Linked DNA regions of Labilibaculum antarcticum. The protein of the gene in region 2 interacts with the protein of the main gene of each other region in a pairwise test. Links are inferred from orthologs where the notes say so. Each region holds a gene or a part of one and is shown on either strand. Other genes may lie near its edges.

What was found. The genes of interacting proteins can lie anywhere in the genome.
Region 1: the proteins of ALGA_RS05965 (region 2) and ALGA_RS13620 interact in binary tests that used the Escherichia coli proteins (3 or more experiments, as listed by UniProt). The link is inferred for Labilibaculum antarcticum from one-to-one orthologs.

What each region holds. Positions count from the first base shown.
Region 1 is NZ_AP018042.1:3,431,219-3,435,305, forward strand. The notes cover bases 1-2,958. They hold ALGA_RS13620 (Nramp family divalent metal transporter), read right to left. Parts: upstream 2,131-2,958; coding sequence 871-2,130; downstream 1-870. Other genes in these bases: ALGA_RS13615 (DUF2971 domain-containing protein), read left to right, coding at 1-773; odhB (2-oxoglutarate dehydrogenase complex dihydrolipoyllysine-residue succinyltransferase), read right to left, coding at 2,316-2,958. In the rest of the region: more of odhB, read right to left, coding at 2,959-3,560; ALGA_RS13630 (2-oxoglutarate dehydrogenase E1 component), read right to left, coding at 3,645-4,087. UniProt on the Escherichia coli protein: H(+)-stimulated, divalent metal cation uptake system. Involved in manganese and iron uptake. Can also transport cadmium, cobalt, zinc and to a lesser extent nickel and copper. Involved in response to reactive oxygen.
Region 2 is NZ_AP018042.1:1,559,749-1,564,936, reverse strand. Bases 1,283-4,210 are described here. They hold ALGA_RS05965 (nucleotide exchange factor GrpE), read right to left. Parts: upstream 3,090-4,210; coding sequence 2,475-3,089; downstream 1,283-2,474. Other genes in these bases: ALGA_RS05955 (TlpA family protein disulfide reductase), read right to left, coding at 3,901-4,210; ALGA_RS05960 (hypothetical protein), read left to right, coding at 3,410-3,853; dnaJ (molecular chaperone DnaJ), read right to left, coding at 1,295-2,446. In the rest of the region: ALGA_RS05980 (ABC transporter ATP-binding protein), read right to left, coding at 1-664; ALGA_RS05975 (hypothetical protein), read right to left, coding at 698-910; more of ALGA_RS05955, read right to left, coding at 4,211-4,449; murA (UDP-N-acetylglucosamine 1-carboxyvinyltransferase), read right to left, coding at 4,531-5,188. UniProt on the Escherichia coli protein: Participates actively in the response to hyperosmotic and heat shock by preventing the aggregation of stress-denatured proteins, in association with DnaK and GrpE. It is the nucleotide exchange factor for DnaK and may function as a thermosensor.

The sequences.
Region 1 (4,087 bases), 1.9 Mb from region 2 along the record:
CTTTGCAATCCATATTGAATAATGTGAAAGAAAAAGGGACTTTAATATTAAGAGGAACCCATGTAGAGTATTTGAATGATGAAACAGAATATGTATTCGCATGTGGGATTCTGGAAGGAATGTTAAAGGATTATGTGAATATAATGGATCCAACAGATAAAAAAGATCTTTTGAAATACATGAATAGTAAGAAGTTTGAATATATTGGATCTCTTATTACGGGTAAGCCGTATGTAACTTCTTTATCTGAAAATCATGATAATTTACCAATGTGGAATACCTATGGCGATAATGGTCGAGGAGTAGCTATAGGTATAAAAAAAGAAACAATTGCTAATTTAAATGCAAGTTGGGTGAAGTGTAGTTATGATAAAGAAAGTTTTAAATCATATATGAGTATGTTTATTAAGGATTTATATGAAAAAATATCTTTTGTTGATGGCTTTACATATGAAGACCCAGATTTTTTATTAGGGATATTATACACTTCTATAAAGCATTTTGCTTATGAATACGAAAATGAGTGGAGGATTGTAAAATGTGCGTCAAATGGCGATGTTAAACATCAAGAAAATAAAGGTATACTAAAGCCATATATAGATCATAGCTTTGAAAAAGAAGCACTAAAAGAGATAATTATTGGACCTTGTGCAGATAAGGAACTGGCAAAAAAATTAATTGAATGTATCTTGGAAAAGGTAGGTTATGATATATCAGATGAGAAAAATGAGAATTACGTAAAGATTAGAAAATCAGAAGTTCCTTTTAGGTAAATTTAAGTATATAGACCTGTCAGGTTTTTAAAACCTGACAGGTCTTTTTTATGGCAGAAACCTAAGGGCAGTTTTAATCCCTGTTAGTGTATTGTATTTACAGAAAGCTGACGAAAAGAGCAATATTCAGTATTGTGATGATTCCTCCCATGGCATAAAGAGTAATTTTCGACAGGGTTGAGTTTTTGTATTTGCCCATTACTTTCGACGAAGAGGTTAGGTACACCTGCGCAAAAATTGTAAATGGCAATTGAATACTCAATATCATTTGCGAAATAATCAATCCCTGAAAAGGATTGGATATAAAATAGATAATTGCCAATGCAACCAGCAAAGAAATGGCAACGCCCAATCGGGAATGATTGTCTTTAATATCATAGGGCTCTTTAAACATCCCTGCAAATATCGATCCTGCAGCCATTCCTGAAGTAATGGTGGAGGCCAATCCGGCAAATAAAAGAGCTACTGCAAAAACAACTGCGGCATGTTCACCCAAAAGAGGCGCCAATAAATGATTTGCCTGTTCGAGTTGCGTAACCGGAGTTTTCGTTTTAAAGAAGGTGGCGGCCGCCAATAAAATCATGGCACTGTTTATTGCCCAGCCTATAATCATTGATACGAAGGTATCCAGAAACTCAAATTTCAATTGCTTTTTTATGATTTTCTCATCTTTCAGATTCCATTGCCGGCTTTGAATAATTTCCGAATGAAGAAACAAGTTGTGAGGCATTACAACAGCTCCCAATACACTCATAATTACAAGCATCGAACCTTGAGGGAAGCTTGGAGTTACCCATCCTGTCATGGCACTGTTCCAATCAATATCTACCAGCGATAGTTCATAAAAAAACGACAAACCAATCACCGATACAAATGCGATAATCCATTTCTCAATCATTCGGTATGCATTGGTATACAGCATAATCATAACGAATATGGTGACCAGCAAAGCTCCGGCTCTTATGGGTAAATCAAACAGCATATTTAAGCCGATAGCTCCTCCCAGTATTTCGGCCAGCGAGGTTGAAATAGAAGCCAGCATAGCCGATGAAAGAATCAATTTTGAATAGACAGGTTTAATGTAAATCATGGTAGCCTCCGAAAGACAAAGTCCTGTAGCAATGCCCAAATGCGCTACATTGTGTTGCAGAAATATCAACATGATGGTAGAAAGACTTACCATCCATAATAATGCATAACCATAGTCTGCTCCTGCAGCAAGGTTCGAAGCCCAGTTGCCCGGATCGATAAATCCGACGGTCACCAATAGCCCGGGACCAATGTATTTGAATATATCCAAGGCTCCATGTTGTGGTTTGTAACCTTTCTTGTCAATATTCCTTAATGATTTAAACATTATTTGTTCTGTTATTAAAAGTAAGTTGATACAATTATCCCAAGACTGAATGCTATTTTAGAAAGCGTGTTCAATTTCTGATAGAATTAGGATGGGGGGAGCACTTTTTTTCAAAATGCAAACCGGAAGCTGTATTAACTTCCGGTTTGTATTTTGTTATGCAATGAAAGATTCAAATCGGGAGATTATATCCCCAGCAATAATGAATCCGGATCTTTTCCTCCGAACAGCATTTTTTGTGGATTTTCAATCATTTCCTTCATCTTAACTAAGAAACCAACTGAATCCTTACCATCAATCACACGATGATCGTAGGATAGAGCGATGTACATCATTGGGCGAATTTCTACCTTGCCGTTTACAGCAATGGGTCGCTCAACAATATTGTGCATGCCCAAAATGCCCGATTGTGGAGGATTGATAATTGGAGTACTCAATAGAGAGCCAAACACACCACCATTGGTAATGGTAAAAGTTCCGCCAGTCATTTCATCCAAACTGATTTTACCCGTACGGGCTTTGTTGGCCAATCTCATTAATTCCTTTTCGATATCTGCCAAACCTAAGGTTTCGATGTTTCGGATTACCGGAACCATCAATCCTTTTGGTGTTTGCACCGCGATAGCAATATCGGTGTATTCAGGAGATACAATCTCCTCACCATCCATCATCGAATTTACCGACGGGTGAAGCTTTAAAGCCTCCGAAGCCGCTTTGGTAAAGAAGGACATAAAGCCCAGCTTAATATCGTGAGTTTCTACAAATTTCTTTTGATACTTGCTTCGCAATGCCATTACCGCAGTCATGTCTACTTCATTAAAAGTAGTTAGCATGGCAGTTTCATTCTTTACAGAAACCAAACGAGCGGCCAACTTCTTCCGAAGATTAGTCATTTTTGTGCGTTTGACTTCTCTTGAAATGCTTGTGTTTTGAGTTGGAATTACCGGTTGATTTCCTGAATTGTCAACTACCGCCTGAATGTCTTTTTTCGACAATCGTTGAATGCCTGCAATAACATCATCAACCGAAAGGTGATTTTCTTCCATCAATTTTTTCGCAACAGGAGAAATTTTAACATCCTTGTATGTTTCCGAATTTTTGGTTTTTGATTCGGATGCAACTACAGGTGCAGTCTTTTCAGCAGGAACTTCTTTTTTGGCTTCTTTAGGAGCAGAGGAAGCAGATGCTTCTCCTGCAAAACTGGTGTCAATTTTGCAGGCAACCGATCCAACAGCAACCGTATCGCCTTCCTGCGCCATGATCTGAATTTTACCACCTTCATCAGCAATAAGAGTCAGAGTCGCTTTATCCGATTCAACTTCTGCAATTTCCTGATCCTTTTCAACAATGTCACCCTCTGCAACAAACCAGTTGGCTATTTCTACTTCGGAAATGGATTCTCCGGGACTAGGTATTTTAATTTCGATCATCTTTATTGTATTATTGTTTTATCATCGGGTAAAAGTCACTAAACCTGCTACTTGTCTTGATACTTTGTATTTGGGTCTTTTGGTTTACATGATTAACTTACTTTTTTTCTCTGCAAAATATTCGTGCTGAAGCAGGATGTCTGCATGAGAACTGCCTTCCACACATTGCAATCCGCAATATTTCAGTTTTCGATCGCAATTGCATTTTCGAAATACCTTGTTTATAATTTCGTTTTGTCCTGCCAAATGAATCTTATTCAATCCGGTTGCCGGACTGCCACTAGATTGGCGTGCAACAGGAACCAGTTTAACATCCTTGTTTTTAAACTGGTAGTTGACAAATTGCCAGGCTCCCATGTTTTCAGGTTCTTCCTGAACCCACAAATGAAGAAGGGCATTTGGATATCGATTCAAAACTTGATCAATCTGTTTCTCAGGAAAGGGATACAATTGTTCCACTCGAACCAAGGCGATATCCTGAGCAAATAATTCTTCTTTTCGGGCCAGTAAATCGTAATAGATTTTTC
Region 2 (5,188 bases):
ATTTTTTCTTTATTTGATCAACCGGCCCGTCAAGAATTTTTTCTGATTTGTTGATCAAAGCAATGTGATCGCAAATCTCTTCAACCGATCCCATATTGTGAGTTGAGAAAATAATCGTTGCTCCTTTGTCTCTAAGTTCAAGGATTTCCTTTTTTAACAGGTTTGCATTGATAGGATCAAAACCACTAAATGGTTCATCGAAAATCAGCAATTCCGGTTCGTGCAGAACGGTAACAATAAATTGTATTTTTTGCTGCATTCCTTTCGAAAGCTCTTCTACTTTGTTATCCCACCATTGAAGAATGTCAAACTTATCGAACCAAACTTTTAATTTTTTAGTCGCTTCCTTTTGTCCCATCCCTTTCAGCTGAGCCAGGTAAACAGCCTGTTCTCCAATCTTCATTTTTTTATACAAACCTCTTTCTTCTGGAAGATATCCAATGCGGGCAGTATCGTTTGGAATTAATGGTTTTCCATCAAAGAAAATTTCACCAGAATCAGGACCAGTTATTTGGTTTATTATTCTGATTAGGGTGGTTTTACCTGCCCCATTTGGGCCAAGGAGACCAAATATACTTCCTTTGGGAACAGAGATACTCACTTTATTTAAAGCTTTGTGTCCTGCGTATTGTTTAACTATGTCTTTTGCTTCGAAAAATGCCATGTATAATTTTGTTTGGTGACACTAAAATTTCAACTAAAAACTAAAGTAATCAATTTTAAGAATCTCAACATAAAAAATCGATGTAAAGTAGATTGAACCTGTTTTTAATTTGGTTTCGTACGATGTAAATTTATAATCGATTTCTTTAAACAGAGCACATGAATATTTCGATGAATCAGAATCATTTGTATTTAACTCATAGGTTTCCTTCTGTGGATAGGAAATTCCCTGTTTATTAAGGATCATCCTCGCTTTTTAAGGGATACGTGCCTCTTTAATACAGCAGCTTGCCTATGGCGAAGGGAATATCCCCTGGCCGAGTGGGAATCATGCTTCTGATTCGGAGAAACTTGCCTGTTTGGACCGGAAACTTGCTGTTATTTCGGGTAAATTTCCTGCATGGGTAAGGAAGTTTGCCTTACAGGATAGAAAGAATGCTTTAACATGTTGAATGCTTGCTTTGGCAAGAGGGGCATCGCACTCTCAAAACAGGATGCCCGCAACTTGAAGTGGGTAATTTGCTGTTTTGTTCAGGAATTTGGTCTCCTGATTGGCTGTTTAGACAGATGCAAAAAGAGATCACCCGGTATGGATGATCTCTTTCTGTATAGATTCTATAATCTTGTCTTCTTAGTCGAAGAAGTTCTTCACTTTTTTGAAGAAGCTTTTTTCCTGAGCTGTAGGATTAGGTGTAAAGCTTTCAGATGTCTGTAATTTCTCTAAGATTTTCTTTTCATCTTTCGATACATTGTTTGGCACCCAAATATTAATTTTCACCAGTAAATCTCCTCTGCCATATCCGTTAATATCAGGTAAACCTTTTCCTCTTAAACGAAGAATTTTTCCAGATTGAGTTCCTGCATCAATTTTCACTTTTACCTTATTTTGGATGGTAGGAATTTCAACAGCAGTACCTAAAATTGAATCAGGAATGCTAACGAATAAATTGTATAAAAGATCATTTTCATCACGAATTAATTCCGGATGTTCTTCCTCATGAACAAGAATCAATAAATCACCATTTACTCCACCGCGACGGGCAGCATTACCTCTTCCGCTAACCGACAGTTGCATTCCTTCGGCTACTCCGGCAGGTATATTAATGGTAATTACCTCTTCGTCCTGAACAGTTCCTTCTCCCGAACAACTGGTACATTTATTTGTGATAATTTTCCCTTCGCCACCGCAGGAAGGACAGGTGGAAGCTGTTTGCATCTGACCCAGAATCGTATTCTGAATACGGGTTATCTGACCAGAACCATGACAAGTTGAGCAAGAGGAGAAAGATGATCCGTCTTTTGCTCCTGATCCATTACAGGATTTACACTCAATATGCTTTTTTACCTTTATTTTCTTTTCAACGCCTTCCGAAATTTCTTGCAATGTTAGCTTAACCTTAACTCTAAGGTTGCTGCCGCGATTTACTCTTCTCGAGCTACGTCCGCCGCCACCGCCAAAACCGCCGCCAAAACCACCACCACCAAAGATGTCACCAAAATGAGAAAAGATATCCTCCATGTTCATTCCGCCACCACTGTAACCACCTCCTGCAGAGCCGCTCATTCCAGCATGACCATATTGATCGAATCGCTGACGTTTTTCTGGGTTACTCAATACTTCGTATGCCTCTGCTGCTTCTTTAAAGTTCTCTTCAGCTTGCTTGTCATCCGGATTTTTATCAGGGTGATACTGTATTGCTTTTTTACGGTATGCTTTTTTTATTTCGGTCTCCGAGGCTGACTTGGCAACTCCCAACACTTCATAATAATCTCTTTTCGACATCTTTTTTTCAGCTTAGATTTTGAATTCTTTATTCTCCAACAACAACTTTGGCAAAACGAATTACCTTGTCGTGAAGGAAATAACCTTTCTCAACACAGTCAACAACTTTACCTTTCATCTTCTTGGTTGGAGCAGGTATTTTTGTTATCGCTTCGTGGATGTCAGTATCAAAAGCTTGATTCACAGCTTCAATTTCTTTCACTCCATTTTGAGTAATAAATTCTTTGAAATTGCCATAAATCAAATGGACACCTTCTTTAATTGCGTCAACATCTTTTGTTGCATCAATTGATTGTAAAGCGCGTTCGAAGTTATCCATCACAGGAAGAACGTTAATGAGAATTTTTTCTCCAGCTGATTTTGTCAACTCCATTTTTTCCTTTAGAGTTCTTTTGCGATAGTTGTCAAATTCAGCTGACAAACGTACATACTTGTCATTCATTTCCTGAAGTTTGATTCCTAATTCTTCCAATTCATCAACCTCTTTTTCCTCTGGAGATTTCTGGTTTTGTTCACTGTCGGCAGTTTCGTTAGCCTCTGGTTCTTCCTTTTTACAAGTTTCTTCTACTGTTTGGTTTTCAGTAGTTTCAATATCTTTTTCTTCCAATTTTTCTTTTTTTGATTTGTTCTTATCTTTTGTCATTTTTCAATGATTTTTTAGCGTTCGCTTTTTATAACAGGGTACTAATTTACAAATAGTCTGCCAATGTACTGTCTCCCGACAAATTGGCACAAAGATAGAAGTTGTAATGGTAAGTTTTTCAGTTTTATCTTTTTTTGGAAAATGAGGATGCCCTATTAATGATGTATTTATTTATAGACAAGCCTTTGTCGTAAGCTTCGATTGCTATACCTTGAAATGTGGCATGATTCAAATAAATTGTTGGATATTCTTCTGTAAATCTTATATTTAGTTTTAATCTTGTTGAACAAGTATGCTATTATAACCTAAAATTTACGGGGATGAAAATTGCAATTGATAATGATGATTTTTCCATTCGAGTATACTCTAATGTAGCGTATCTTAAAGTTGTTGGAATGCAAAATGAGGAGGCGGCTAATTTTTTCTCTGATGCGATTGATCAAATGTTAGAAGAGTATTCGTACAAAGATTTGGCGTCTATCTGCGATCTGAGCGATTTAATTATATCGTCACCTGCAATTGCTCGAATAATAAATAATGCAATTCGAAAACTCACCTATCAATTAAAGTTTAAATATAATGCGGTTATCGTTAACCCCAAGTTTGGGCAAATTGTAAAAGCGTATCTCTTTGCTTTTTATTTAAGGGATACAAATTTAAGTACACATGTATTTAGTCGGGATGATAAAGCTATTGAATGGATTGAAAGTAAAGGCTTCTGTGTAGAAGAGATTAAGCAGTTTTTAAAGAATTATCAGGATTGAGAAAACCACTCCCAATCAGGAGTGGTTTAAATACATATTTCGAACAATTACTTTTTTTCGTAGTGCTGAAGAATTAATTCTAATTTCTCACCTCTAAGGTTTTTAGCTAAAATAATTCCATTGCCATCAATTAAGAAATTGGATGGGATAGAACTGATGCCAAATTTATTCGAAGTTGGAGATTTCCATCCCTTTAATTCACTTACGTGATAATCCCAATTGAGTTTATCTTTAGCAATTGCTGCTTTCCAGTTTGCTTGTTTGGTGTCGAGTGAAAAACTATAAATGGTAAACCCTTTTCCATTTTTAAAATTTACGTTTTTAAATTTATTGTAGGCATTTACTATTCTTGGGTTTTCTGCACGACAAGGAGGACACCACGAAGCCCAAAAATCAACTAAAACCAATTTGCCTTCCAATGAGCTTAACTTAATATCGTTTCCTGCAATCGACTTTGCCTTAATATCTGGCAGTCTGTCTCCTATTTCATAACCTTCTTTCACGTCTTTTCCATCAGCAGGATTTGAAGCTCCTGCAAAAAAGGATAATGAAAAAAGAAAAGAGAATAATATCAAGCTTAATTTTATATTTTTCATATTACAAAAATTTAACTATTACTAAGAATTTCTATTTGTCTAAAGTAATTAGATATCCTTACTTAAAATGTTAATAAATAGTTAATTACTGATTCTTTTGATGTTAGCGCCAATTGCATTCAAGCGAAGGTCAATGTTTTCGTACCCTCGGTCGATTTGATCTATGTTGTGAATTATACTTTTCCCATCCGCAGAAAGTGCTGCTATTAAAAGTGCAACACCGGCTCTAATATCCGGAGAAACCATTGTGGTTGGCCGTAAACCCTGCTCTTGATTTAAACCAATAACTGTAGCTCTATGTGGATCACAAAGAATAATTTGAGCTCCCATATCAATTAGTTTATCCGTAAAGAACAAACGACTTTCAAACATTTTTTGATGGATAAGCACACTTCCTTTAGCTTGAGTTGCTAATACAAGAAAAACACTGAGTAAATCAGGAGTTAGTCCTGGCCAGGGAGCATCTGCAACGGTTAGAATAGATCCGTCGATGAAGGTTTCAATTTGATAATTTTCTTGCTTTGGAATATAAATATCATCACCTCTTAATTCCATTTTTACACCCATACGTTTAAATGCATCGGGAATCATACCCAATTCATGGTAGGCGACATCTTTTATGGTAATTTCTGATTTAGTCATTACTGCAAGCCCAATAAAACTTCCTATTTCAATCATGTCTGGAAGAACTCGGTGCTCACATCCCGATAGGGATTTAACTCCTTCAATCGATAATAGA